3 regions of the Streptomyces sp. NPDC001787 genome follow, and region 3 is predicted to be linked to each of the others. Evidence: riboswitches for the same ligand, from Rfam matches in the RefSeq annotation. Region 3 holds a riboswitch; each other region holds the start of a gene.
What was found. A riboswitch is a leader RNA that binds a small molecule or an ion and turns the genes downstream of it on or off. The one in region 3 is predicted to bind cyclic di-AMP.
Positions count from the first base shown of each region.

Region 1 (9,631 bases), on a different contig from region 3:
ACGGTATCCGCGAGACGGTGGACCGGTGTCCGCTGGAGACCTCGGTGACCACCAGGACGATGGGTGAGTTCGGGGCGGGCACGCAGGGCGCGGTGCGGTTCGAGGTGCAGGGCATCGTCGGCGGTGAGCCCCGCATCGTCATCGAACACGTCACGCGCATCCACCCGTCCTGCGCACCGCACTGGCCGGCGCCTCCCGACGGTGACGGCGCGCACCGGGTGGTCATCGAGGGACGCCCGCGCATCGAGGTCACGATCGAGGCCACCGACGAGGGGGAGAATCGTTCGGCGGGCGGGAACGCCACCGCGGCGGGCAGGCTCGTGGGCGCCGTCGACTGGCTCGTGGACGCGGAACCCGGACTGTACGACGCACTCGACGTCCCGCTGCGGCCCGCAGCCGGCAAGCTCGGAAGGAGACAGCGATGAACATCGACATTCCCGAAGGCAAGGACGCGATCGCCTACGTGTGGGGGGAGATGGTCCCCGGGATCGGCGTCGCCGCCGCGGGCTTCTCGATGTCGGTGTACGACCACACGACCCTGGGGCTGCGCGAGTTCGAAGCCGCGCGGCTGCGGATCGCCCAGATCAACGGGTGCGCGTTCTGCCTGGACTGGCGCACCGAGCGGGACGGGGAGACGGTCGAGGACTCGTTCGCCGACGCGGTGGCCGCCTGGCGCACCACCGACGCGTTCGACGTCCGGACCCGGCTGGCCGCGGAGTACGCCGAGCGGTACTCCCTGGACCACCACGGTCTCGACGAGGAGTTCTGGACGCGGATGAGCGCGGCCTACAGCCAGCTGGAGATCGTGGAGCTGACGATGAGCATCGGCTCCTGGCTGGTGTTCGGCCGGCTCAACCACGTCCTGGGCCTCGACACGGTGTGTGTGCTGCCCGGTCACTGACTCACAGGTCGGTGGCGATGATCTCTTCGATGTTCCGCTCGGCCAGCGCGGTGATGGTGACGAACGGGTTGACGCTGGTGTTTCCGGGGATCAGGGCTCCGTCGATGACGTACAGGCCCTGGTAGCCGTGCAGGCGGCCGTGGTTGTCGGTGGCCTTGCCCAGTACGGCGCCGCCGAGCGGGTGGTAGGTGAGGTGATCGCCCCAGATCTTGTAGGTGCCGAAGAGGTCGGTCCGGTAGATCGTGCCCTCCTTTCTGTTGATCTTGTCGAAGATGGTCCTGGCGGCGTCGATGGAGGGCTGCTTCCACGCGGTCTGCCAGTTCAGGTCGACCTTGCCCGTCGCCGCGTTCCAGACGAACTCGGCGCGGTTCGGGTTCTTGGTGATCGAGAGATAGAACGAGGCGTACGTCTCGATCCCGGTGGGCAGCGGCGCGACCTCGGCGAACGCTCCGCCCGCGGCCCAGTTGTCGATGCCGCCCGTGGGAATGGACGCCTGGAGCTTGCCGGTCGGGTCCCACATGTGGTTGGCCCGGCCGCACATGACGTTGCCGTTGTCGCCCCACCCCTTGCCGACCTCGCTGTTCAGGCGGGGCAGGGCGCCGGTGGTCCTGAGCATGACGAGCAGCTTGCTGGTGCCGACGCTGCCCGCGGCGAAGAACACCCGGTCCGCGGTCACGGACTTGGTGGCGGTGGTGTCCCCCGTGGTGTTGAGCTGGTCGATGACGACCGTGTAGCCGCCGGAGGCGGCGGGGGCGACCGAGGTGACCTTGTGCAGCGGTGAGACGGAGACCCTGCCGGTGGCTCGGATCCGCTCCAGGTAGGTCTTCTGCAGCGACTTCTTGCCGTAGTTGTTGCCGTAGAGGATCTCGCCGGCCAGCGCGGACTTCGGGACGGTGCCCGCCGCCTCCTGCTTCATGTAGTCCCAGTCGTACACGGCGGGCACGAAGAGGAACGGGAAGCCGGAACGCTCGGCGTGCTTGCGGCCGACCCTGGCGTACTGGTAGCAGTCGGCGGATTCGAACCACGCCGGGTCGATGGTGCCGACCCCGAGCCCGGCGTTGGCGCGCGGGTAGTAGGTGCCGTACATCTCGTCGGCGTCGACCGTGGGGAGGATGGCGCCGAAGTTCTCGCGCCGGGGGGTGACGGCCATCCCCCCGTTGACCAGCGAGCCGCCGCCGACGCCGCGGCCCTGGTAGACCGTGATGCCGCCGAACTCCTCGGCGTCCAGGATCCCGGTGTAGCGCGGGATGTTCCGGTCGATCGGGAAGCCCAGGAAGTTGCTGAGCGGCTGTTTGGTCTTGGTCCGCAGCCAGTAGGAACGGCGGTCCGGGCTGGTCGTGTTGGCGAAGATCCTGCCGTCCGGCCCGGGGGTGTCCCAGGCCATGCCCATCTCGACCATATGGACATCCACGCCCGCCTCGGCGAGTCGCAGCGCGGCGACGCAGCCGCCGTATCCGGTGCCGATCACCAGGGCCGGGACATGGGCCCCGGGATCGATCCCGGCGGTCGCCACCCCGGTCTCCGCCCTGGCCGAGGCCGGGTGACCCGCCAGGGTCACGGCCCCAAGAAGAGAACCTGTTCCTGCAAGGAATCTTCGACGCGAGACGCCCTTGGATCCCGCATTCTGCATGGTAGTGTCACTCATGTGACATCCCTCACTCTCGACAGAGTGAAACAGGTTCTACTGTCGAACGCGTGGTAAGTCACTACACACTCACGGGTAACTTGCAGTCCGGCCCAAGGCCGTACCGGCACAGGCCGGCGGGCGGCACGGAGTCCTGCGACCCCGCACCGCCCGCCGGCCTGCCACTCACTCCCGCGGCTGCCGGGTGTCAGTACGCCCCGAACACATTGTCGATCGAGCCGTACTTGTCGGCGGCGTAGTTGCACGCGGCCGTGATGTTGGCGACCGGGTCGAGGCTGTCCATCGACGTACCGGGCACGTGGTAGGCCTGGAAGGTCGGGTCGATGACCTGGAGGAGACCCTTGGACGGGGTTCCGGCGGCGGCGTTCGAGTCCCAGTTGTTGACGACCAGCGGGTTGCCCGAGGACTCGCGCATGACGTTGCGGTGGATGCCCTCGTAGCTGCCGGGGATCCCGTGCTCGGCCATGACGGCCAGCGACTCCTTGATCCAGCCGTCGAGGTCGTTCGTGTACGCCGTGGGCTGCTCGGCCGCCACGGCGGTGGTGCCGGCACCGGCGGCGGCCTCGGTGACCGTACCGGTGGCCACGTCGGCGGCGGAGCCGTTGGCGGCCGGCTGCGCGCTCGTGCGCTGCGAGCGGTCGGCGCGGTCGCCCCCCTCGCTCCGGTCGGACGAGGAGACGGTGGACCCGGGCTGTGCCGGAGCCTTGGATCCGATCGACAGCTTGAGGCCGGGGTGAATCAGGTCGGGATTGTCACCGACGGCCTTTCGGTTGTCGTCGTACAGCTTCTGCCAGCCACCACCGAGAGAATAGCTGCGGGCGATCTTGGAAAGCGAATCGCCCTCGACCACGGAATGGGTCGTGGCACCCGACTGCTGCGCGGCAATTTCCTTGACGGATACGGCAGTCGGCGCCGCCGCCTTTTCGGCGGCGATGGAGTGCTGCGCGGGTGCCGCGGGTGCCGCGGAGGCGAAGCTCGCACCGGCCAGCGGGAGCACGAGAGCGGCTCCGCCGGTGCCCACGGCGATGAAACCGCGGGTCAGACGGGCGGACGTGGAACGACGGTGCTTGCCCGTTTCGGGCATGGTGAATTCCTCTCCGCCGCCTGCGAGGTGAGCTGTCGGGTTCAGGCTGGAGCTGCCTGGCCGCATGTGAATGCGACTTCACCCCAGCCGGTCCGGATACCGGACCGGCGTCTTACCTGGGTCCCCCGCTCCTGCCGTACGTGAGTAGGTTCGATTGCCGGACGGCGGCAGGATTAGGCGTTCCATCCGGATTGACGGTGACCGTAGGCGAGAAATCTTGATCGGAACAAGCCCTGAATTCCGAATCGCATTTACCTCGCAAGATCAATTGACGGAAACCCCTGTCGGCAATCCCACGACACGAAGTCAGATTCCCCGGCACAGAAGGGAACCGGGCGGCGCGTGACAGCGTCCGGGGCCCGGAACGTGACGCTCACCACTGAGTCCGATAAGGGCGATTTGCGCGAGGCGCGAAACCGGCAAACGGCCTGAATGATCTTTTATGAAGAGAGGGATCAATTCCGGTCAATCGCTCAAATCGCCCATTTCGAGCCCTCGGGGCGGGCCGGCCGGAAGCTCCGCGGGACCCCGGCCCGACGTCCGGACGCGACAGGGCTTAACGTGTGCGTTGGAGACTGGTAAGCCAACCCTTACCTCCGCTGCTCGCCGCACCCTGCCCGCGTTCGTCCGCCCTAAGGAACAACACGCCATGACACGCCCCGTCCGCGTCGCCATCGTCGGAGCCGGTCCCGCCGGGATCTACGCAGCGGACGCGCTGCTGAAATCCGAAGCCGCACAGGACCCGGGTGTGTCGATCGACCTGTTCGAGCGCATGCCCGCCCCCTTCGGTCTGATCCGCTACGGCGTGGCCCCGGACCACCCCCGGATCAAGGGCATCGTCAAGGCGCTGCACCAGGTGCTGGACAAGCCGCAGCTGCGGCTCTTCGGCAATGTCGACTACCCCCACGACATCGGCCTGGACGATCTGCGGTCCTTCTACGACGCCGTGATCTTCTCCACCGGCGCCGACGCCGACCGCGCGCTCGACATCCCCGGCGCGGATCTGGACGGCTCCCACGGAGCGGCCGACTTCGTCTCCTGGTACGACGGGCACCCCGAGGTACCGCGCACCTGGCCGCTGACGGCGGAGAAGGTCGCCGTGCTGGGGGTCGGCAACGTGGCCCTGGACGTGGCGCGCGTACTCGCCAAGACGGCCGACGAGCTGCTGCCGACGGAGATCCCGGCCAATGTGTACGAGGGCCTGAAGGCCAACAAGGCGCTGGAGGTGCACGTCTTCGGGCGGCGCGGCCCCGCCCAGGCCAAGTTCAGCCCCATGGAGCTGCGGGAGCTCGACCACTCGCCCAACATCGAGGTCATCGTCAACCCCGAGGACATCGACTACGACGCGGGGTCCATCGAGACCCGGCGGGGCAACAAGCAGGCCAACATGGTCGCCTCCACGCTGGAGAACTGGGCGATACGCGACGTCGGTGACCGGCCGCACAAGCTGTTCCTGCACTTCTTCGAGTCGCCGGTCGAGATCCTGGGCGAGGACGGCCGCGTGGCCGGTCTGCGTACCGAGCGCACCGAGCTGGACGGCACCGGCAACGTCCGGGGTACCGGCTCCTTCACCGACTGGGACGTGCAGAGCGTCTACCGCGCCGTCGGCTACTACTCGCAGGAGCTGCCCAAGCTCCCCTTCGACGTGGCCTCCGGCACCGTCCCGCACGCCGCCGGACGCGTCGTCTCCGGTGACGAGCCGATGACTTCGGTGTACGTCACGGGCTGGATCAAGCGGGGGCCGGTCGGCCTGATCGGTCACACCAAGGGCGATGCCAACGAGACGGTCGCCTGCCTGCTGGAGGACCGCGCCGAGGGCCGGCTCCCCGCCCCGGCCCAGCCGGAGCCGGACGCCGTCGTCGCCTTCCTCGACGAGCGCGGTGTCCGCTACACCACCCGTGAGGGCTGGCACCGCCTGGACGCGCACGAGCAGGCGCTCGGCGCGGAGCAGGGCCGCGAGCGGATCAAGGTCGTGGACCGCTCCGCGATGCTGGACGCCTCCGGCGCGCCGGAGGTCTCCCCCGCCACGGACGCCCCCGCCGGTTCCTGATCCTCCGGCCCGTCGGCAGGTTCCGCGCCCGCCGGACGGCGAGGGCTCAGTCCGCCGCCGTCCAGCGGGAGGCGAGCAGCAGCGCGATGTCGTCGGGCCGGTCCTCGGCCTGTCCGGCCTCCTCGATCACCCGGTCCGCGATGTCGCCGAGCGGCGCCGGGCCGAACTCGGCGATGGTGCTGCGCAGTCGCTCGATGCCCTCGTCGATGTCGGTCCCCGCGCGCTCGATGAGCCCGTCGGTGAACAGGGCCAGCGTCGCTCCCGGGCCGAGCCGGAATTCGGTGACCGGGTAGACCGCCGCGCCGTCGATGCCGAGGACCACTCCGCCGGAGAGGTCGAGCACCTCCGTCGTGCCGTCGGCGTGGCGCAGCACGGGCTGCGGGTGCCCGGCCCGGACGGCCTGGGTGCGGCCGGTGACCGGGTCGAGGACGACGTAGCAGCAGCTGGCGAACTGGCCGGGATCGAGGTCGATGAGCAGTTTGTTCGTCCCGCTCATCACCTCCTGCGGGTCGTGCCCGCTGAGGGCGAAGGCCCGTACGGCGCTGCGTAGCTGGCCCATGGTCGCGGCCGCCGCCACACCGTGCCCCTGTACGTCCCCGATGACCAGCGCGAGCCCGCGGCCGGTCTCGATGACGTCGTACCAGTCGCCGCCGACCTCCATGCCCTGGGTACCGGAGAGATAGCGGGCGGCGGTGTCGACGCCCTCGATCTCGGGCAGCCGGTGCGGCAGCAGGGCGTCCTGGAGGCCGCGGGCCAGCGCCGATTCGCTGTCGTAGCGCTGCGCCCGCTGGAGGGCCTGGGCGATGAGCCCCGCCAGTGCGGTGAGGACGGTGCGTTCCTCGGGGCTGAAGCCGCGGGGCTGGTCGAAGCCGAGGATGCAGGAGCCGACCGGCCGGCCGGAGGCGATCAGCGGCAGGAAGGCCCGTGCTCCCACGTCGGCGTCCATGGGGATGCCGGGGTAGGCGCCCGCCAGCCGCTGCATGGACTCGAAGAAGAGGGGACGGCCCGTGGTGAGGGTCTCCACGCCGGGAATGCGGACATCGAGCCCGACTCCGTCGAACCGGTCGAGGAACCCCTTCGGGAAGCCGGTCTCCCAGGCCAGGTAGAGGTGGCGTTCGCTCAGCAGGTAGATGGCCAGCTGTCTGCCGCCGAAGGCGGGCAGCAGCTCCTCGGTGACGACGGCGGACACCTGACGGGCGGTGACCGCCTCCGTCAGGGCGATGGCGAGGGCGACCGGCCGGTACAGGGCGGCGGACCGGTCGGCCGGGGAGCTGAGTCCGGCTCCGGGTGTGAGCACGGACTCCGGCGCGTAGGCAGGCCGGTCGGCGTCGTCGAGCACGACCGTCACCCCTTCGTGGCCCGGGTACATGGAGACGGAGAGCCATCCGCCGGAAGCGGGGCGGGCCAGGAAGTGGACGGGTTCGTCGGAGAGCAGGGCCGCCCGGTGGTGGTCCTCGTAGGCGGGGTGCCCGAACCACGGCATGGTCTCCCACAGGACGCGTCCGACCAGTTCCCCCCGGCCGCGGGCGAGGAGCTTCTCGGCGAGCGGGTTCACATAGGTGATCCGGCCGAGCCGGTCGAGCGAGAAGACGCCGCGGGGCAGCCGGTCCGCGGCTTCGGCGACGAGCGGGCCGGCTCCCAGGTCCACCACGAAGCCGGTGAGGTGGTCCGTCGTGCCGGCTCCCCGGGGGTGCGCCCGGTGTCCCGAGAGTTCCAGCAGGTGAGAGCGGCCGTCGGGGCCGCGCAGCCGCATTCTTCGCACGACGGGGCCCGCCGACCCGGCCGCCTCGTGGGCGAGCGCCCACAGCCCGTACACGTCCTCCGGGACCAGTCGTGCGGCCAGGGCGTCGACGGTGCCCGGGAAGTCGGCGGACGTGGTGCCGAGGATCGCGCACATCTCCTCGTCGGCGGCGACGGTCCCCTCGCCGAGATTCCAGTCGAAGCGGCCGATCCGCAGCGGAGGCGCGGGGGCCGCGGGCATCTGGACGGGCAGCGGCTCGCTGTCCCACAGGCACGGCGATCCGCCCGACTCCCGTCGCGCGACGGCGGCGCCGAGCCGCCGGGCCAGTTGCTGGAGCCGCTCGCTCACCGCCGGTTCGACCGGCTCCCCGGGCCTGGCGGGGCGCAGGACGAACAGAACGCCCGCCCGTCCGCGGCCGGCCAGGACCGGGACGTAGAGCGAGCCGAAGGGGAACGGCAGCCCGGCCATCAGCTGCGGGAAGCGGCGCATGGCCTCCTCCGCGTCGGCGAGGAGCACCGGTCTGCCGGAGCGGTAGGCCTCGGAGACCGGGAAGGGCCGGTTCACATGCATGCGCCACCAGGGGCGGAACAGCGGGCCGGGCAGCCCCGCGAGGGCCGCCAGCCGCAGCAGTCCGGGCGTCCGGGAGCGCAGATAGACCCCGCCGGCGTATCCACCGGCGGACTCGATCGCGCTCACGGCAGCCTGGGCGAGCACCAGGGACAGTTCGTCCGGTACTCGGCCTGCGTCCGCTCCCCCGGCCACAGCCCCGCTCGGATCGCGCGGAGTGTGCCGGGCCGCACCGTACCGGGTCACACAGCCAGCATGCTCACTGCTGCCGTGCGGCGCACCTTCGCGGGCCGTTCTCCGGTGGCTGCCGGCGGACGGCGGGCGCGGCTCAGTGGAGCTTGGCGACGGCGGTGCCGGTCGTCGTCCTGAAGCCTTCCAGCGGTGCGCCGTCGAGATCGCCCAGCTGCCCCCATTCGAGTACGGTCACCGTCCGGCCGTCGCGGCCGACGGAGTGGAGGCCGATGTCGGTCGAGCCGACGTCCGGGCGGGACGTGTCGACGCTGTAGATGTGCGCGCCCTCCTCGACATCCACCCGCCCGTGGTAGAAAGCCTCGCCCTCCAGCCCGGGGTCCTGCTCCTTGAGCCGGTCCAGGCAGCTTTCGAGCGCGCCGCGGATCTCGGCGGCCAAGGCCGTCGCCTGTGCCGTGGTGGCGGCGACCGTGGTCGTCTGGCGCGCACCGGTGTCCAGCTCGGTCCAAAAGTCGCGGTGGCTCGTGGTCGCCGCGGGAGCGATCCCGGCGGTGCATACGGAGCCGGAGCCGGGCAGTCCCTGACGCACCGGACCGGCGGTCCACGGGGTGAGGGAGGCGGGCAGCTCCGAGGCCGAGAGGAACCTCGGCGGGGCGGGAGCGGCCGGGGCGGCGGCCGAGGCCGTGCCGGGCGCCACGATGGTCATGCACACGGCTGTGGCGGTCATGACGGCCGAGCGGATCTTGTTCATGGATTTGCTCCCCGTTTCGGTGGCCGGGCTGAACAGTCACCAGCCTCCGCGCCCGACGGGGCCGTGACAAGCACGACGCGTACACATCTGCGGGGGCGCGGCGGCGGGAAGCCCCGATCCGGGCCATGCTGGTTGCGGGCGTACCACGGAGCGCCGCTGTCACGTGCGCCCCCGGGAGGTGCCGATGGATCCGGTCACCGCCTTGCGGCGGATCGCGTTTCTGCTGGAGCGGTCGCAGGCCGCCACGTACCGGGTGCGGGCGTTCCGCCGGGCCGCCGGGGCGGTGGCCCGGATGCCGGAGAGCGAGCTCGCGGAGCGGGTGGCACACCGCTCGCTCGAAAGGGTGAGCGGCATCGGCCCCCGCACGGCCCAGGTGGTCCGTGAGGCGTGGGAGGGCGGGGTGCCGGAGTATCTGGACCGGCTGGAGACGGAGGCCTCTGTTCCGCTCAGCGGCGGGGGTACGGCGATGCTCGCCCGGCTGCGTGGCGACTGCCATGTCCACTCCGACTGGTCGGACGGCGGCAGTCCGGTCGAGGAGATGGGGCGGACGGCGATCGGGCTGGGGCACGAGTGGACCGTGCTCACCGACCACTCCCCCCGGCTGACGGTGGCCCGCGGGCTGTCGCCCCGGCGACTGCGCGCGCAGCTGGAGGCGGTGGCGGAGCTGAACGAGCGGTGGGCGCCGTTCCGGCTGCTCACCGGC
Region 1 is NZ_JBEOZE010000012.1:75,354-84,984, reverse strand. It holds gene ABT170_RS18635 (NAD(P)H-dependent amine dehydrogenase family protein) at 1-425, shown strand, start outside; gene ABT170_RS18630 (carboxymuconolactone decarboxylase family protein) at 422-901, shown strand; gene ABT170_RS18625 (GMC oxidoreductase) at 903-2,546, opposite strand; gene ABT170_RS18620 (transglycosylase SLT domain-containing protein) at 2,734-3,630, opposite strand; cyclic di-AMP (ydaO/yuaA leader) riboswitch at 3,633-3,791, opposite strand; gene ABT170_RS18615 (FAD-dependent oxidoreductase) at 4,280-5,680, shown strand; gene ABT170_RS18610 (SpoIIE family protein phosphatase) at 5,727-8,234, opposite strand; gene ABT170_RS18605 (hypothetical protein) at 8,317-8,928, opposite strand; gene ABT170_RS18600 (PHP domain-containing protein) at 9,113-9,631, shown strand, end outside.
Region 1: it holds a riboswitch for cyclic di-AMP, as region 3 does, so the genes downstream of both, ABT170_RS18620 (transglycosylase SLT domain-containing protein) here and ABT170_RS22360 (M23 family metallopeptidase) in region 3, are expected to answer to the same signal.

Region 2 (9,631 bases), on a different contig from region 3:
CGGTCGTCACGGGGCCTGTCGCGGGGCCGGGGTAGGTTCGAGGGGTGAACGCTGAAGCCCCCGGCGGCCCCGGCCGCATCGTCCTGCTCACCGCCAGCCACCGGGTCGCCCCCGGACTGCTGTCCTGGCCCGCGTGGCAGACGCTGCACGCCGCCGACCGCGTGCTCTGCGCCGAGCGGGACCACCCGCAGCTGCCCTATCTGCGCGAGGCCGGTGTCACGGCCGAGCACGCCGCCCCGACCGCCGAGGAGCTCGTCGCCGACTGCGCGGGCGGCCGGAGCGTGGTGGTGCTGGTCGGCGGCGAGGGCAACCGGCCGCTCACCGACGGACTGGCCCGTCTCGGCGGCTCGGGCCGGGTGGCGATGCCCGATCTGGAGCTGCTGCCCGGTTCGTACGACCTGCCGGGCGCCAGGCTCCTGGACGTGGTCGAGGTGATGGACCGGATCAGGCGCGCCTGCCCGTGGACCTCGCGCAAGACGCACGAGGGCCTCGCCAAGTACGCCATCGAGGAGGCGTACGAACTGGTCGAGGCGATCGAGGACGGTGACCGCGACGAACTGCGCGAGGAGCTCGGGGACGTCCTGCTCCAGGTCGTCTTCCACGCGCGGATCGCCGAGGAGGACCCCGAGGACCCGTTCGCCGTCGACGATGTCGCGGCCGGTCTCGTGGAGAAGCTGATCCACCGCCATCCGCACGTCTTCGGCGACGAGAGTGCCGAGACCCCGGAGGACGTCCGCGCGCACTGGCTGCGGACCAAGGCGATCGAGAAGCAGCGCGAATCGGTCACCGACGGCGTCCCTCTCGGCCAGCCCGGTCTGGCCCTCGCGGCCAAGCTCGGCAGCCGGGTCCGTACCGCCGGGCTCGAAGTCGCCCTGCCCACGGGCGAATCCACGGCTGAGTCCACGGGCGACACCACGGGTGATTCCACCGGCGGCTCCACCGGCGGCTCCATCGGATACGAACTGCTCGCCCTCGCCGTACGCGCCGAACGCGACGGCATCGACCCGGAGGCCGCCCTGCGCGCCGCCGCCCGTGCCTACCGCGACGCGATCGTGGCGGCGGAGCGCAACACCCGTTAGTACGGTGGTGCCAGGGCCGTTCGAGGTGTGGGGGACAGGGCGTGAGCGCGGAATTGGAATCGCTGGCCGATGACTTGATGCGGGTGATGGCGGGCGGGGAGTGGAAGCGGTTCCGCTCGGACGCCAAGCGTGTCCCGGGGAACGTCCTGGGCAACTTCGTGGTCAGGCTCGGCAGGATCAAGAACGTGCTGCTGGACGGTGACCCGGACTCGGTCGGGACGGCCTGGTCCATGGTGTTCCGAGAGGTCCTGGACCTGAACCGCAGGTTCCCCTCGGCCCTGTCCGTGCTGAGGGAGACGCTGCTCGCCTTCCCGGCGGGACCCGACGACGCGGTCCCCCTCCGCGAGGACGCCGTACGCCGCTCCTCGCCGGACGGCACGTCCGACGGCCCGGCGGTCGCGACCGGGGCGATCCACCAGGTGCGCGCCACCGGCGACAGCACCCCCTCCGGCGGCCACCGCTCCGACTTCCGGGACGGCGCGTTCACCGGCCCCGTCCAGGGCAATGGCGTACAGAACAACAACTACTTCGGACCGCACGCGTACCACGCCACGCCCCCGGTCACCGAGTGGCAGCAGCTCGGCCGGGCCGACCCGGTCGCCCTCGGCGTGCGGCGCAGCCGCAGGCTCCCCGAGGAGCCCGTCCTGCCCGTATATACGGGACGGGACTGCGACACGCGGCTGGGCGCGCTGGTCCGGGAGGCGGCCCGGTCCGGCGGGCTGGTCCTGGTGACCGGGGAGCCGCTGTCGGGGAAGACCAGGACGGCCTGGGCGGCGCTGTTCAGCAATCTCTCCGGCACGACGCGGATCTACGCGCCCCCGCACGGAACGGACCTGCGGGGCCTGCCCGCCGTCCTGCGCGAGCGGCACGGCGAGAACGCCGTCCTGTGGCTCGACGACCTGGAGGGCCACCTCGGCGAGAACGGCCTGAGCGCGGCGGTGCTCGCCGACCTCGTCGCGCGGGGCACACCGGTGATCGCCACGATGGGCGACGAGGCGTACGACACACACCGCTTCGGCACCCCCGCGAGTGCCCGGGTGCTGATCGGCGTGGAACCGGTCGAGCTGAGCCGCGAATGGAGCCTGGACGAGATGTCGAGGCTGGTCGAGAACATGTCCGACCGCCGGCTGGTGGGCGCGTACTACGCGGGCAACGACCGGGGCGTCACCGAGTACCTGGCCATCGGCCCCGAGCTCGCGGACGAATGGCGTCGCGCCCGCCGCGCCAACGCCCATCCGCGCGGACATCTGCTGGTGCGCGCCGCGATCGACCTGGCCCGCTGCGGGGCCGGCGACGATCTCGCGCTGGACGTGCTGCGCAGGGCGCACCGGTTGTACGGGGCGGAGTACGTCAGGGCCGAGCGGGAGAGCCTCGTGGACGCCCTCGCCTGGGCGTCCGGCGTCCGGCACGGGGTGACCGGAATGCTCGTGGCGGGCCGGGGCAGGAACACCTGGCGGGTCTACCACTCCCTGGTGGCGGACGCGCACGACCAGGCACCGGGCTTCGACTCCCCGGTGCCCCTGGAGATGTGGCCGCTCGCCCTGGAAGTGGTGCGCGGTGTCAGCATGCTCCGCGACGACATCCACCGGCGGGCCCACGCGGCGCTGGAGCCGGACGCGGACGGTGATCCGGACATCCTGATGGTGCTCGGCCGGATCGACCGGGAGTACGGCGACGAGGCCGCCTCGGAGCGCTGGTTCCGCGACGCGGCGGACGCGGGCAGCACCGAGGCCGCCGCCCTGGTGGGGAAGGCGCTGGCCGCCCGGGACGAGGCGGTGGAGGCGATCCCGTATTTGGAGGCCGCGGCGGAGGCGGGCGACACGGAGGCACAGCGTGAGCTCGGCTCCGTACTGGCCGAACGCGCGGAGTTCTGGCTGACCGAGGCCGCGGAGGCGGGCGACGGCCCGGCGGCACAGCGGCTGGGCGACCTCCACCGGGGGCAGGGGCACACGGGTTCCGCCATGCAGTGGTACCTGAAGGCGGCCGCGTGCGGGCAGGAGGCCAATGTCGCGTGGCAGGTCGGCTCGCTGCTCCACGACTGGGAGCAGCCGGAGGAGGCGGAGAAGTGGTACGGGAAGGCCGTCGCGCAGGGCGACGCCAGGGCGATGAACAATCTGGCGCTGATCCGTGACGAGGCGGGCGCCAAGGAGGAGGCGGAACGCCTCTACCGGCAGGCCGCGGAGGCCGGGAACTCCAGTGCGGCCTGCAACGTCGGCCATCTGCTGCAGGGCCGGGGAAAGACGGAGGAGGCGCGGCACTGGTTCGAGCTGAGCCATGGGATGGACGACTACAACGCGGCCTACGCGCTCGCGGTGATGCTGGAGGACGAGGGCAACGAGGCCGAGGCCGAGGAGTGGTTCGGCAAGGCCGTCGAGGCCGGACACCACTGTGCCGAGCAGGCGCTCGCCGATCTGCGGGCGGCCCGTGAGGAGGGGCCGGATAACGTCGAGGGGTGAACGCCAGCCCCGCCGAGCCCCCCGCCGACGCCCCCGCGCCCGCGCACTCCGACGCCCCTGAGCCCCCCGCCGACGCCCCCGCGCACTCCGACGCAGCCGAGCCCCCCGCCGACGCCTCCGCGCCCGCCCCCGTCTGCCCGTACGCCCCCGACGCCTCCGACGCCTCCGGAGACGCCGCCCCCGCGCCCGCGCCGCCCGCCCCCGAACTCTTCACCTGGGAGTTCGCCACCGACCCGTACCCCGCCTACGCATGGCTCCGCGAGCACAGCCCCGTGCACCGCACGACGCTGCCCAGCGGGGTCGAGGCCTGGCTCGTGACGCGGTACGCGGACGCCAAGCAGGCTCTCGCCGACTCCCGGCTCTCCAAGAACCCGGCGCACCACGCCGAGCCGGCGCACGCCAAGGGGAAGACGGGCATCCCGGGGGAGCGCAAGGCGGAGCTGATGACGCATCTGCTGAACATCGACCCGCCGGACCACACCCGGCTGCGCCGGCTCGTCTCCAAGGCGTTCACTCCGCGCCGGGTCGCGGAGTTCGCGCCGCGCGTGCAGGAGCTGACGGACCGCCTCATCGACAACTTCATCGAGGAGGGGAAGGCCGACCTCATCCATGACTTCGCCTTCCCGCTCCCCATCTACGCCATCTGCGATCTGCTGGGCGTTCCGCGTGAGGACCAGGACGACTTCCGGGACTGGGCGGGCATGATGATCCGCCACGGCGGCGGGCCGCGCGGCGGGGTGGCCCGGTCGGTCAAGAAGATGCGCGGCTATCTCGCGGAACTGATCCACCGGAAGCGGGAGGGCCTGGGGGCCGGGGGCGAGGACGACGACCTGATCTCGGGACTGATCCGGGCGAGCGACCACGGAGAGCACCTCACCGAGAACGAGGCCGCCGCGATGGCCTTCATCCTTCTCTTCGCCGGATTCGAGACCACGGTCAACCTCATCGGGAACGGCACGTACGCCCTGCTGCGCCACCCGGAACAGCGGGCGCTCCTCGATCGCGCGCTCGACGCGGGGGACACGGAGCTGCTGGCCACGGGCGTCGAGGAACTGCTGCGGTACGACGGGCCGGTGGAGCTGGCCACCTGGCGCTTCGCGACCGGGGCGCTGACGCTCGGGGGGCAGGACATCGCCGCGGGCGAACCCGTGCTCGTCGTGCTCGCCGCGGCCGACCGGGACCCGGAACGGTTCGAGGACCCGGACACGCTCGACCTCGCACGGCGTGACAATCAGCACCTCGGTTATGGGCACGGCATCCACTACTGCCTGGGAGCACCGCTCGCCCGGCTGGAGGGGCAGGCCGCGATCGCGACGCTGCTGAGACGCCTTCCGGAGCTGCGACTTGCGGGAGAACCGACCGATTTGCGGTGGCGTGGAGGTCTCATCATGCGTGGACTGCGCACGCTGCCGGTGGAGTTCGAGCCGGGGCGGCGGCGCGACGGAAGTGACGCTGCGTCAACTCTGTGACTTTCACGTGATCTGCGCTGCATCGACTTGTGACACACGTTCGAGTCCCGCTAGGTTCACCGTTCAACGCCTCGAACGGGGCGTCACGTGATTCGCCGGTCACCTCAGTACCCACCAGTCAGTCGCACGGAAGGCAAATCCCATGGGCTCCGCGAACGGCAGACACCGCCGCCCTCGCCAGGCACCCGCCATCGTCGTCGCCGCGGGCGTGACGGGATCGGCCATCGCGATCCCGCTGCTCGGCGCGGCCGGTGCGCACGCCGCCGAGGCCTCGACCTGGGACCGGGTCGCGGAGTGCGAGAGCGGCGGCATGTGGAGCGCCGACCTCGGCAACGGCTTCTACGGCGGGCTCCAGTTCTCGCAGGACACCTGGTCCGCGTACGGCGGCACGGCGTTCGCGCCCCGGGCCGACCTCGCCAGCCGCTCGCAGCAGATCGCCGTGGCGGAGAAGGTCCTGGGCGACCGGGGCCCGAAGGCCTGGCCCAGTTGCGCGGTGATCTCCGGACTCGCGACGGACAGCTCGCTGCCGGGCGTCGACCCCGGGGCCGCCCCCTCCGCCGGCCCTTCGGACGCGGCGCCGGCGGACGGAGCGTCGGACGGCGGGACGGACGGGACGGCGGACGAAGCCGGCGGCAATGGCGCGCCGGCCGGGAACGACGCCTCCGGCGAGGCGGCCGACCCCTCGTCGAGCCCTTCCGCGCCGCCCGCGAGCGCTTCCCCGAAGGCGTCCGCACCCGGGGGCTCCGCGGCACCTGACGCCCCGAAGGGCGCGGACGGCACCGGCGGCAAGCACCGCGGTACGCCGGCCCCCGAGGAGAGCCGGGCCGCGGACCGGGACGGCGGGCGCGAGTCCGGCCGGCATGCCTCGCGCGGCGAGGGCGAGGCGCGCGAGGGCGGTACGGCACCCGTCGGCGGCGACTACACCGTCCGGCCGGGCGACAGTCTCTGGGCGATTGCTGACGCACAGAAACTCCCCGGCGGATGGACCGCGCTGTACGAGGCGAACAAGGATGCCGTCGGCGTGGACCCGGACCTGATCCTGCCCGGCCAGAGCCTTGACCTGGGCCCGGGAACGGCCCCCTCCGGCGATGTCGAAGGCGCCACCGCCAACTGATCCAATTCGGGAAAACGCCCCGAAATCCGGGGCAGTTCAGAGGCCTATGTCCACTTATGCGTAAGTGAGACATGGGTCTCTTTGCTTCAACTGGCGTGTCTGGTCCGCCGGGTCCGCCCACATCGCCCCCGACCTGCGGAAACGTTCCCCCGCTGATGGCAAGTAAGGCCTGATTGGCCGGTATGTCCATCTTTGAATGTGGGGGTTGCCTGTGTTTACGGTCGGAACCGCTCGCACCGCGGGCCCCGTCGACCGTCACGCCGAATCCTGCCGTCGGTCGAAGGGAACAGACGCGTAAAGCGCCGTAGGCAGGAGCGGGGGACCCAGGTAAGCGCCGGGCCCGGTCGACTCGTCCCGTACGAGAGCGATCAGGACCGGCTTGGGGTGGAGTCGCGTGCTAGGACACGCGGCCGGGCAACTCACTTGGCCCGAACCCGACAGCTCACCTCGTAGGCGTCGGTGAGGAGAAGTTCCATGCTGCGTAACAGCAAGGGCAAGCACCGCCGCCCGTCCAAGGCCGTCCGTGTCGCCACGCTCGCCGGTGTCGCCGGTGCCGCCGTCGCCGTCCCGCTGATGGGCGCGACCGGCGCCTCCGCCGCCTCCGTCTCCACCTGGGACGCCGTCGCCCAGTGCGAGTCCGGTGGCAACTGGTCCATCAACACCGGCAACGGCTACTACGGCGGTCTGCAGTTCTCGCAGTCCAGCTGGGCGGCCGCCGGCGGTACGCAGTACGCCGCCCGTGCCGACCTGGCCACCAAGGCCCAGCAGATCGCCACCGCCGAGAAGCTCCTCGACATGCAGGGCCCCGGTGCCTGGGCCTGCGCCGGTGCCGGCGGGCTGACCAACGACGGTGTGGACCCGGGTGTCGACACCGGCTCCGGCCAGGCCGAGCAGGAGCAGGCGCAGCCGAAGCAGCAGGCCCAGCCGAAGCAGCAGGAGCGCCAGGCCGAGCAGCCCGCCTCCCGCGGCGAGCAGCGCACCGCCCCGGCCGCGCCCAAGGCCGAGTCCGCCAAGACCGTGACGACCCCGACCGGTCAGAAGGTCCAGAAGGGCGACGGCGAGTACAAGGTGAAGTCCGGCGACACCCTCAGCAAGATCGCTGAGAAGGAAGGCGTCAAGGGCGGCTGGCAGAAGGTCTTCAAGCTCAACGGCGACATCATCCAGGACGCCGACCTGATCTTCCCGGGCCAGCAGCTCCACCTGAAGTAGTCCCGCCCGGCCCGGAGCGCCCCCGCTCCGGCCGGAGCGGCTCACGGCTTCTCCTCCCTCCCGAGGGGGACGTCCGGCGGCATCTCCCTCGGCTCCGCCCCCGGCCCGGCGCGCTCACCCCCGTGCGCGCCGGGCCGGGGTGTTTTGACTGTGCGGCCGGCTCCGTGCGTTCAACTTCTGTAGTTACCGGTCAGTAAATTTCTTGACCTTTCTCCCGTTATGCGGGCCCTTGGGTCCTTTTTCGTCCCAGGAGACGGGCGGTCGGCCGCCCGACGGGGCCGAGCCGGTTAGGCTCGTGTCGCAAGGCCACAGTGACCCTGCACAACCAGCGTCATATCCCAGAAGGAGATGCCTCGTGCCGTCCATCGACGTCGTCGTAGCCAGGGAAATCCTCGACTCCCGGGGCAACCCCACGGTCGAGGTCGAGGTTGGCCTCGACGACGGCAGCACGGGACGTGCTGCTGTTCCGTCCGGCGCCTCCACCGGTGCGTTCGAGGCCATTGAGCTTCGCGACGGTGACCCCAACCGCTACCAGGGCAAGGGCGTCGAGAAGGCCGTCCTCGCCGTCATCGAGCAGATCGGCCCGGAGCTCGTCGGTTACGACGCCACCGAGCAGCGCCTCATCGACCAGGCGATGTTCGACCTGGACGCGACCGAGAACAAGGCCTCGCTCGGCGCCAACGCCATCCTCGGTGTCTCGCTGGCCGTCGCCCACGCCGCGTCCGAGGCGTCCGACCTGCCGCTCTTCCGCTACCTCGGCGGCCCGAACGCGCACCTGCTGCCCGTTCCGATGATGAACATCCTGAACGGCGGCTCGCACGCCGACTCCAACGTGGACATCCAGGAGTTCATGATCGCCCCGATCGGCGCGGAGTCCTTCTCCGAGGCCCTGCGCTGGGGCGCGGAGGTCTACCACACCCTGAAGAAGGTCCTGAAGACCAAGGGCCTGTCCACCGGACTCGGCGACGAGGGCGGCTTCGCCCCGAACCTGGAGTCCAACCGCGCCGCCCTGGACCTCATCGTCGAGGCCATCAAGGAGGCCGGTTACGTCCCCGGCCGCGACATCGCGCTCGCGCTCGACGTCGCCGCGTCCGAGTTCTACAAGGACGGCAGCTACGAGTTCGAGGGCAAGTCCCGCTCGGCCGCCGAGATGACCGAGTACTACGAGGAGCTCGTCTCCGCGTACCCGCTGGTCTCCATCGAGGACCCGCTGTACGAGGACGACTGGGCCGGCTGGAAGGTCATCACCGACAAGCTCGGCGCCAAGGTGCAGATCGTCGGCGACGACCTCTTCGTCACCAACCCGGAGCGTCTGGCCCGCGGCATCGAGGAGGGCTCCGCCAACGCCCTGCTCGTCAAGGTCAACCAGATCGGTTCGCTGACCGAGACCCTGGACGCCGTCGAGCTGGCCCAGCGCAACGGCTTCAAGTGCATGATGTCGCACCGTTCCGGTGAGACCGAGGACGTCACCATCGCCGACCTCGCCGTCGCCGTGAACTGCGGCCAGATCAAGACCGGCGCCCCGGCCCGCTCGGACCGTGTCGCCAAGTACAACCAGCTGCTGCGCATCGAGGAGATCCTCGACGACGCCGCGGTGTACGCGGGCCGCTCGGCGTTCCCGCGCTTCAAGGGCTGACATCCCGGCACCCGGGGGCCGGTCACCGGCCCTTCGGTGGTTCGGTGCACCAGCCTCCGTCCGTCCCCGCACTCGGTCCCGTACCGTGTGCGGGGACGGACGTGCGTAATGGGGAGGCGGGAGACATGGCCGGGAAGGACCGCGACCGGTTCTCCACCGCGACCAGGCTGCGACTGCTCGGCGAGCAGACCGCGGCCCGCGTCTACCGTTCCCAGAACCGCCGGCAGGCCCGCCGCTCCCGGCTCACCGGCCGGGCCGCCTTCCTGGCCCTGGTCGTCTGTTCCCTGGTCGTCGCGCTCGCGTACCCCATGCGGCAGTACGTCTCCCAGCGCGACGACATCGCCGACCAGGAGCGGCTCTCCCAGGAGGCCGGCCGGCGCACCGAGGAGCTGCGCGACGAGAAGGCGCGGCTCCAGGACGACGCGTACATCATGCGGCTGGCCCGGGAACACCTCCATTACGTACTCCCCGGGGAGACCGGCTACACCGTGGCCGACCCCGACGCGGCCGAGGACCGCCGCGGAGAGCCGGGAGCGGCGGACCGCCCCTGGCACTCGAACCTCTGGGACGGCGTGGACAGCGCCGACCGCGACTGACCCGCACCCCTGAGCAGCACCGTCGAGCAGAGCCTTCAAGCAGCGTCTTGTCGAGCAGAACCTTCGAGCAGA
Region 2 is NZ_JBEOZE010000010.1:175,447-185,077, forward strand. It holds gene ABT170_RS16870 (nucleoside triphosphate pyrophosphohydrolase) at 45-1,079, shown strand; gene ABT170_RS16875 (tetratricopeptide repeat protein) at 1,121-3,535, shown strand; gene ABT170_RS16880 (cytochrome P450 family protein) at 3,532-5,004, shown strand; gene ABT170_RS16885 (transglycosylase family protein) at 5,147-6,118, shown strand; cyclic di-AMP (ydaO/yuaA leader) riboswitch at 6,409-6,589, shown strand; gene ABT170_RS16890 (transglycosylase family protein) at 6,593-7,327, shown strand; gene eno (phosphopyruvate hydratase) at 7,683-8,963, shown strand; gene ABT170_RS16900 (FtsB family cell division protein) at 9,089-9,559, shown strand.
Region 2: it holds a riboswitch for cyclic di-AMP, as region 3 does, so the genes downstream of both, ABT170_RS16890 (transglycosylase family protein) here and ABT170_RS22360 (M23 family metallopeptidase) in region 3, are expected to answer to the same signal.

Region 3 (9,631 bases):
GGCCGGTTTCTGCGCTTCGTCCCCCAGCCCTGGTCGCGGGCGGAGCCACGGCTCACGCAGCTGGTCCTGATCGGTTCGGGCATCGACGCCGGGGCGCTGTACGGGCAACTCGCGGACTGCCGGACGCGAACGCCCGACAGCACGGGGAAGCCCCACACCGCCACATCGCCGGACGCCGCGCGGAACGCGCCGCACGGCGCCCGGCCCGAGGACGCCCCGTACGACGAGGCTCCGCACGAAGACGCCCCGCACGACGAGGACCGGCCTCACGAGGACCGTGAGCAGCACGAGCGCAGCATGTGGGGCGTCCTGAGATACGTGCAGCGGCCGGCCGAGGCGCCCTGAGCGCTCTCCCGTGATCCACGCCGTCGCGGATGACGGGAGAAGCGCTCGGCGCGAGGGCCGGCCGCCTCGCCGTCACACGGGTCCGGCGATCACCGCCACCGGCTGGAGCAGCGGTGTACCCGAACCGTCGCGTCGCGGATCCGGAGCGGGCAGCTGTGCCGGAGCACCGTTCTTCTGGGCCGCCCGTGCCGGGACCGCACCCGCCCAGGCGAACACCAGGACGTCCTCGCCCTTCAGGAACCGCTGGCAGCGCACCCCACCGGTCGCCCGGCCCTTGCGCGGGTACTGGTCGAACGGGGTGAGCTTCGACGTCAGCTCCGAATCGTCCAGGGTGCCGTGCGAGCCGGCGACCGTGAACACCAGCGCGTCCGCCGCGGGATCCACGGCCGTGAACGAGAGCACCTCCGCCCCGGCCGTGAGCTTCACTCCCGCCATCCCTCCGGCGGGCCGGCCCTGTGGGCGCACCTGCGCGGCCGGGTAGCGCAGCAGCTGCGCGTCGGAGGTGATGAAGACCAGGTCCTCCTCGCCCGTACGCAGCTCCGTCGCGCCCACGATCCGGTCACCGTCCTTGAGGGAGATGACCTCCAACTCGTCCTTGTTGGCCGGGTAGTCGGGCACCACCCGCTTCACCACGCCTTGGAGTGTGCCGATCGCCAGGCCCGGTGAGGACTCGTCCAGGGTGGTGAGGCAGATCAGCTCCTCGCCCGTCTCCAGGGTCAGGAACTCCGAGATCTGTGCCCCGCCCGAGAGATTGGGGGCCGCGTGGGTGTCCGGCAGCTGGGGCAGATCGATCACCGCGATCCGCAGCAGGCGCCCGGTGGACGTCACCGCCCCCACATCGCCGCGGGCCGTGGCCGGGACGGCCGACAGGATCACGTCGTGCTTGGCACGCTTGGCGTCCTCGGCCACCACGATCGGGTCGCCGTTGGCCGTGCGGGCCAGCAGGCCGGTCGAGGACAGCAGCACCCGGCACGGGTCGTCCGCGACCTCCAGCGGTACGGACGCGATCTGCGAACCCGCCGACTCCAGCAGCACCGTGCGCCGGTCGGTGCCGAACTTCTTCGCCACCGCGGCCAGCTCGGAGGAGACCAGCTTGCGCAGCTCCGCGTCGGACTCCAGGATCGCGGTCAGCGCGGCGATCTCCTCGCTGAGCCGGTCGCGCTCGCTCTCCAGCTCGATCCGGTCGAACCGGGTGAGCCGGCGCAGCGGGGTGTCCAGGATGTACTGGGTCTGGATCTCGCTCAGTGAGAAGCGCTCCATGAGCCGCTCCTTCGCCTGCGCCGAGTTGTCGCTGTCCCGGATGATCCGGATGACCTCGTCGATGTCGAGCAGCGCGACGAGCAGCCCCTCGACCAGGTGCAGCCGGTCGCGGCGCTTGGTCCGGCGGAACTCGCTGCGCCGGCGCACGACCTCGAAGCGGTGGTCGAGATAGACCTCCAGCAGTTCCTTGAGGCCCAGGGTGAGCGGCTGGCCGTCGACGAGCGCCACGTTGTTGATGCCGAAGGACTCCTCCATCGGCGTCAGCTTGTAGAGCTGCTCCAGCACGGCTTCCGGCACGAAGCCGTTCTTCACCTCGATCACCAGGCGCAGTCCGTGCGCCCGGTCGGTGAGGTCCTTGACGTCCGCGATGCCCTGGAGCTTCTTCGCGGAGACCAGGTCCTTGATCTTGGCGATCACCTTCTCCGGGCCGACGGTGAAGGGCAGTTCGGTGACGACCAGGCCCTTGCGGCGCGCCGTCACGTCCTCCACGGCGACCGTCGCCCGGATCTTGAACGTGCCGCGGCCTGCGGTGTACGCGTCCTTGATGCCGCCGAGCCCGACGATCCGGCCACCGGTGGGCAGGTCGGGGCCGGGGACGAAGCGCATGAGCGTTTCCACGTCGGCGCCCGGGTGCTTGATCAGGTGGCGGGCGGCGGCGATGACCTCGCCCAGGTTGTGCGGGGGCATGTTGGTGGCCATGCCGACCGCGATTCCGGACACCCCGTTGACCAGGAGGTTCGGATAGGCGGCGGGGAGGACGACCGGCTCCCGCTCCTGGCCGTCGTAGTTCGACTGAAAATCGACGGTGTCCTCGTCGATGGCTTCGGTCATCAACGACGTGGCGTCGGCCATCCGGCACTCGGTGTACCGCATCGCGGCCGGCGGGTCGTCATTGCCGAGCGAGCCGAAGTTGCCGTGTCCGTCGACGAGGGGGAGCCGCATCGAGAACGGCTGTGCCATCCGCACCAGCGCGTCGTAGATCGACGCGTCGCCGTGCGGGTGCAACTTACCCATGACTTCGCCGACCACACGGGCGCACTTCACATAGCCGCGGTCGGGGCGCAGTCCCATCTCGTTCATCTGGGACACGATGCGGCGGTGCACCGGCTTCATACCGTCGCGGGCGTCGGGCAGGGCCCTGGAGTAGATCACCGAGTACGCGTACTCGAGGAAGGAGCCCTGCATTTCGTCGACGACGTCGATGTCGAGGATCTTCTCCTCGAAGTCGTCCGGCGGCGGGGTCTTCGTGCTACGGCGGGCCATCGCGGCTGCGACTCCTTCACGGATTCTGATCGGGCAACCTGAGGTTCTGACGCGGACCATTGTGGACCGCCGCACTGACAACGCCGACCTCGACCCGTCCGAAGCGGTCCGAAGGGGCCCCACGGGACCCGCCACGGGCCCCGGTTGCGGCAGCATCTACAGCAACATCGACGGAACGGGAACTTCGCCAGGTGTCGGTGCGCTTGCTTACAGTGGCAGCTCTGGCAGGAAATCCAGTATCGCGATCGAAGGGACGTACATGCCCATGGGTCACACGGCCACAGCACAGGCCGGCTCCGGCGGCTTGACAGCGACCGAGCACCGCCTGGCCAACGGTCTGCGTGTGGTGCTCTCGGAGGACCATCTGACCCCGGTCGCCGCGGTCTGTCTCTGGTACGACGTCGGTTCGCGCCACGAGGTCAAGGGACGCACCGGCCTGGCTCACCTTTTCGAGCACCTGATGTTCCAGGGCTCGGGCCAGGTCAAGGGGAACGGGCACTTCGAGCTCGTACAGGGGGCCGGTGGCTCGCTCAACGGGACGACCAGCTTCGAGCGGACGAACTACTTCGAGACCATGCCCACCCATCAGGTGGAGCTGGCTCTCTGGCTGGAAGCCGACCGGATGGGCTCCCTCCTCGCCGCACTCGACGAGGAGTCCATGGAGAACCAGCGCGACGTCGTGAAGAACGAGCGGCGCCAGCGCTACGACAACGTGCCCTACGGCACCGCGTTCGAGCGGCTGACCGCCCTCGCGTACCCGGAGGGTCACCCGTACCACCACACCCCGATCGGCTCGATGGCCGATCTGGACGCCGCGACCCTCGATGACGCGCGTACGTTCTTCCGCACGTACTACGCCCCGAACAACGCGGTGCTCTCGGTGGTCGGCGACATCGACCCCGAGCAGACGCTGGCCTGGATCGAGAAGTACTTCGGCTCCATCCCCGCCCACGACGGCAAGCAGCCGCCGCGCGACGGCACGCTGCCCGAGGTGATCGGGGAGCAGCTGCGCGAGGTGGTTCAGGAAGAGGTCCCGGCGCGTGCGCTGATGGCGGCCTACCGGCTGCCGCACGACGGCACCCGGGCCTGCGACGCCGCGGATCTGGCGCTGACCGTGCTGGGCGGCGGTGAGTCGTCCCGGCTGCACAACCGTCTGGTCCGCCGCGACCGTACGGCCGTGGCCGCCGGATTCGGGCTGCTGAGGCTCTCCGGAGCGCCCTCGCTGGGCTGGCTGGACGTCAAGACGTCCGGCGGCGTCGAGGTGCCGCAGATCGAGGCGGCGGTGGACGAGGAGCTGGCGCGGTTCGCCGCCGAGGGCCCCACGCCCGAGGAAATGGAACGGGCCCAGGCCCAGTTGGAGCGCGAGTGGCTGGACCGGCTCGGTACGGTCGCCGGCCGCGCCGATGAACTGTGCCGGTACGCCGTCCTGTTCGGCGACCCGCAGCTCGCCCTGACCGCCGTGCAGCGGGTGCTGGACGTCACCGCCGAGGAGGTCCGGGCGGCCGCCGAGGCGGCGCTGCGCCCCGACAACCGGGCGGTGCTGGTCTACGAGCCGCTGGAGCCGGCGGCCGACGAGGCCGACGACGACACCGAAGGCACCGACGCGCCCGAGGGGGCGGACAAGTGAGCGACGCCGCCGCGACTGGAGTAGCCATGGAGTACCACCCGCAGCCCGCCCCCGGCGTGGCCCGGCCCTGGGCGTTTCCCGCCCCCGAGCGCGGTTCCCTGCCCAACGGGCTGACCGTGCTGCGCTGCCACCGCCCCGGCCAGCAGGTCGTCGCCGTGGAGATCTTCCTGGACGCCCCGCTGGACGCCGAGCCCGAGGGGCTCGACGGCGTGGCCACGATCATGTCCCGGGCACTGTCCGAGGGCACGGACAAGCGCAGCGCCGAGGAGTTCGCCGCCGAGCTGGAGCGCTGCGGTGCCACGCTCGACGCGCACGCCGACCACCCCGGCGTCCGGGTCTCCCTGGAGGTTCCCGCCTCCCGGCTGGCCAAGGCGCTGGGCCTGGTCGCCGAAGCGCTGCGGGCCCCGGCCTTCGCCGAGAGCGAGATCGAGCGCCTCGTCGGCAACCGGCTCGACGAGATCCCGCACGAGCAGGCCAACCCCGCGCGGCGCGCCGCCAAGCAGCTCTCCAAGGAGCTGTTCCCGGCGACCGCGCGCATGTCACGCCCACGCCTGGGCACCGAGGAGACGGTGCGGCGGATCGACGCGGCGGCCGTGCGCGGCTTCTACGACGCCCATGTCCGCCCGTCCACCGCGACGGCCGTGATCGTCGGCGATCTCACCGGGGTCGACGTGGACGCGCTGCTCGCCGACACCCTCGGCGACTGGTCCGGAAACGCCGGCCAGTCCCGTCCGGTGCCGCCGATCACCGCAGACGACACCGGCCGTGTCGTCATCGTGGACCGTCCCGGCGCGGTGCAGACACAGCTGCTCATCGGCCGGATCGGCGCCGACCGGCACGACAGCGTCTGGCCGGCCCAGGTGCTCGGCACCTACTGCCTGGGCGGCACCCTCACCTCCCGGCTGGACCGGGTGCTGCGTGAGGAGAAGGGCTACACCTACGGTGTCCGCGCCTTCGGCCAGGTCCTGCGCTCGACGGCTCCGGGCTCGGCCTCCGGGCCGGCGGGCGCCGCGATGCTGGCGATCAGCGGCTCGGTGGACACCGAGTCCACCGGACCGGCGCTGGCGGACCTCTGGACGGTGCTGCGGACCCTGGCGGCCGACGGGCTGACGGATGCCGAGCGCGAGACGGCCGTGCAGAACCTCGTGGGGGTCGCGCCGCTGAAGTTCGAGACCGCGGCGTCGGTCGCGGGCACCCTGGCCGACCAGGTCGAGCAGCACCTCCCGGACGACTTCCAGGCCCACCTCTACGCCCGTCTCGCCGAGACGGGCACGGTGGAGGCGACCGCCGCCGTGGTCAACGCGTTCCCGGTGGACCGCCTGGTGACGATCCTGGTGGGGGACGCGGCGCAGATCGAGGAGCCCGTGAAGGCCCTCGGCATCGGTGAGGTCTCGGTCGTCAGCGGCTGACTCTCCGGGTACGCGGTCAGCGGGCGCTCGATGCTCCCGCTGTCGCATACCGGGGCACAGGGGACCCCGGTGCGACTCGTCGCGCCGGGGTCTTCCCTTTTGCCCCCTTAATTCCCTTTGTCAGGGAAATTGCCCTTCTGTCCTGTGGGATGAGCGACAAAACCCGCTGTCCGTTTGGTGCGGGAAAGTTGTGCCGCTTAGCGTCGGCTCCGCTGTCCGTCATCCGTATGCCGCGCCCGCGGCGCCGGGCAGCCATCGCCGAGTCCCCGTCAGGCGCGAGCCTGGGGAGCCGGGGACCCACGAAGTCCCTGGGGTGAATCGGACGCCCGTGCCCCGTACGAGGCCCAGGTGTCCGTAGGAGACCTTCCTGCTCCGAACCCGTCAGCTAACCCGGTAGGCGAGAAGGAAGGAAAGGATCAGCCCCTCCATGGCGTTCACCCGTGCCACCGGGAAGCACCGTGCCCCGAGCCGCCTGACGCGCAAGCGCGCCCAGGTCGCCGGCGTCGCGGCTCTGGCCACCACCGGCGTCATCGGCGGTATGGCCTCCCCGGCCCTCGCCGCGGACTCCGAGGCCCGCCCCGTCGGCGACACCGGCCTGACCGCGGTCATCGCGATCGACGCCACGCTCGCCCAGCAGATCGACGCCCAGGCGAAGGTCCAGGAGCACCAGGCCGAGGTCGCCGCCGAGGCGAAGGCCAGGGCCCTCGCGGAAGCCGAGGCCAAGGCCGCCGCCAAGGCCAGGGCGAAGGCGGAGGCCGAACGCAAGGCCGAGGCCCGCGCCGAGGAAGCCCGCGAGGACAGGGCGCGCGCCGCCCGCGCCGCCGAACGCGCCCGGCTGAACTCCTTCCACCTCCCGGTCGCCGGCTCGTACATCAGCACCGGCTACCAGTCCAGCGGTTCGCTCTGGTCCTCCGGCAGCCACTCCGGCGTGGACTTCCACGCGGCCTCCGGCTCCTCCGTCGTCGCCGTCGGCGCCGGTACGGTCGTCGAGGCCGGCTGGGGCGGCGCGTACGGCAACAACATCGTGCTCCGGATGACGGACGGCACGTACACCCAGTACGGCCACCTCTCCTCGATCGGCGTCTCCGTCGGCCAGAGCGTCACCTCCGGCCAGCGGATCGGCCTCTCCGGCTCCACCGGCAACTCCACAGGCCCGCACCTGCACTTCGAGGCGCGTACCACGCCCGAGTACGGCTCCGACATGGACCCGGTCGCCTACCTGCGCGCCCACGGCCTCGACGTCTGACCGTCTCCGCACCCCGCGGAAGGCCCCGGCTCCGCCGGGGCCTTCCGCGTTTCCCGGACCGGAGCCGTGGGAGCCGCCGGAGCCGCGGGGTCACCGGACCCTCCGCCGAGGTGCCCGGTGACCGAAAGATATCCCCCGGATTTCCCTGCGCCATCGGAAATTCCGGCCGATTGTCATAGAGTCACGGAACAGGCGTCGGCCGGCCGCGTTCTTCGCGGGGAATATGGCGGAGGTTCGGACATGCGCATTCCCGCGCATTCGGTATGCACGGCAATCCGTGACGACATCGTCTCCGGTGTCTTCGAGCGCGGCAGCCGCCTCACCGAGGAGGTGCTCGCGCGGCGCTACGGAGTCTCCCGGGTCCCGGTCCGCGAGGCGCTGCGCACCCTGGAGTCCGAAGGTTTCGTCGTCACCCGCCGGCACGCCGGCGCGTGTGTGGCCGAGCCCACCGAACAGGAGGCCGCCGACCTGCTGGAGCTCCGGATGCTCCTGGAGCCCCTGGGGGCCGCACGTGCCGCCCAGCGGCGCACCGAGGCCCATCTCAAGGTGCTGCGCGGCCTGGTCAGGCTGGGCCAGGAGCGGGCCCGCAGGGGCGAGGGCGAGGATCTGCGCCCCCTGGGCGGCTGGTTCCACGAGACCCTCGCGCAGGCCTCCGGCAGCCCCGGCCTCATCGCCCTTCTCACCCAGCTGCGCCACAAGACCGCCTGGATGTACGCGGTCGAGCGGCCCGTCCGCCCCGCCGACTCCTGGGCCGAACACGGCGCCATCGTGGACGCCGTGGCGCGCGGCGACGCCGAACGGGCCAGGGCGCTGGCCGCCCAGCACGCCGAGCGGGCCATCTCCGCGCACCGGCCGCGCCGCACCGCCCGCCGGGGAGCCGGCGCTCCGGGCCGGGACCGGGTGAGCGATCCGCAACACGGCGTAAACATCGCGAGTGCCCGGAATTAACAATTACGCCGTATACAAAGCGAAGTAATTCCGCAGGGCTTTGTTTCCGTTGCCCGAATCAGGTCGGGGAGTCATGCCGTGCGGTAATCGCTTGCCGATGGGAATGAAAGAGCCGCGGTTCCCCGTCGGGATACCGCGGCTCGGTCGGGGAAGAAACCCCGGTCTGATCCGTGCGGGAATCAGACCGTCTCGGGCAGCTCCTCAAGACCCTCGGCGACCAGCTTCGCCAGACGGTCCAGGGCGGCCTCCGCGTCGTCCGCGTCGGAAGCGAGCACGATCTCCTCGCCGCCCTGCGCGCCCAGGCCGAGCACGGCGAGCATGGAGGCGGCGTTCACCGGGTTGCCGTCGGCCTTGGCGATCGTCACCGGGATGCCGGAAGCCGTGGCGGCACGGACGAAGATGGAAGCGGGGCGGGCGTGCAGGCCCTCGGCCCAACCGACGTTTACGCGGCGCTCAGCCATGGTTCTGCCCTTCACGAATCAATGGTTGTCTAGACCAGTCTCTCATGCAGTGCGCGGTGCTGTGCCCGACCTCCGTTCCGGCCGCGCCACCGGTCGGCCTCCCCAGACTGCCCCGGCCCCGCCCCCTCCGCGACCGGTGTGCCGGCCGTAGGCTTTGGCCATGCACCCGAAGCCGGAGCAGAGTCCGCATCACGTGTACCCCGACCACTGGGAAGCGGACGTGGTGCTCCGCGACGGTGGCACCGCGCGCATCAGGCCCATCACCACCGACGACGCCGAGCGGCTGGTCAGCTTCTACGAGCAGGTCTCCGACGAGTCGAAGTACTACCGCTTCTTCGCCCCGTACCCGCGTCTCTCCGACAGGGACGTGCACCGCTTCACCCATCACGACTACGTCGACCGGGTGGGCCTCGCCGTCACGATCGGCGGTGAGTTCATCGCGACCGTCCGCTACGACCGGATCAACGAGCAGGGGCGGCCCGCCTCCGCTCCCGCCGACGAGGCCGAGGTCGCCTTCCTCGTCCAGGACGCCCACCAGGGCCGCGGGGTGGCCTCGGCGCTCCTCGAACACATCGCCGCGGTCGCCCGCGAGCGGGGCATCCGCCGCTTCGCCGCCGAGGTGCTTCCCGCCAACAACAAAATGATCAAGGTGTTCCGGGACGCCGGGTACACCCAGCAGCGCAGCTTCGAGGACGGCTCCGTCCACCTCACCCTCGACCTCGAACCCACCGCCGAGTCCCTCGCCGTCCAGCGCGGCCGTGAACAGCGGGCCGAGTCGCGCTCGGTGCAGCGGCTGCTGGCCCCCGGCTCCGTCGCCGTCATCGGCACCGGCCGCACCCCCGGCGGGGTGGGCCGCACCGTCCTGCGCAATCTCCTCCGCTCCGGCTTCACCGGGCGCGCCTACGCGGTCAACAAGGCCTTCGACGACAGCCTGACGACGCTGGACGGCGTCCCCGCGCACCGTTCCGTCGGCGAGATCGGCGAGCGGGTCGACCTGGCCGTCATCGCCGTCCCCGCCCACCGGGTGCCCGAGGCGGTGGCCGACTGCGGCGAGAGGGGCGTCCAGGGGCTC
Region 3 is NZ_JBEOZE010000016.1:84,822-94,452, reverse strand. It holds gene ABT170_RS22380 (CobW family GTP-binding protein) at 1-345, shown strand, start outside; gene ABT170_RS22375 (DNA gyrase/topoisomerase IV subunit A) at 418-2,868, opposite strand; gene ABT170_RS22370 (M16 family metallopeptidase) at 3,128-4,495, shown strand; gene ABT170_RS22365 (M16 family metallopeptidase) at 4,522-5,904, shown strand; cyclic di-AMP (ydaO/yuaA leader) riboswitch at 6,151-6,318, shown strand; gene ABT170_RS22360 (M23 family metallopeptidase) at 6,332-7,150, shown strand; gene ABT170_RS22355 (GntR family transcriptional regulator) at 7,391-8,098, shown strand; gene ABT170_RS22350 (HPr family phosphocarrier protein) at 8,278-8,559, opposite strand; gene ABT170_RS22345 (bifunctional acetate--CoA ligase family protein/GNAT family N-acetyltransferase) at 8,720-9,631, shown strand, end outside.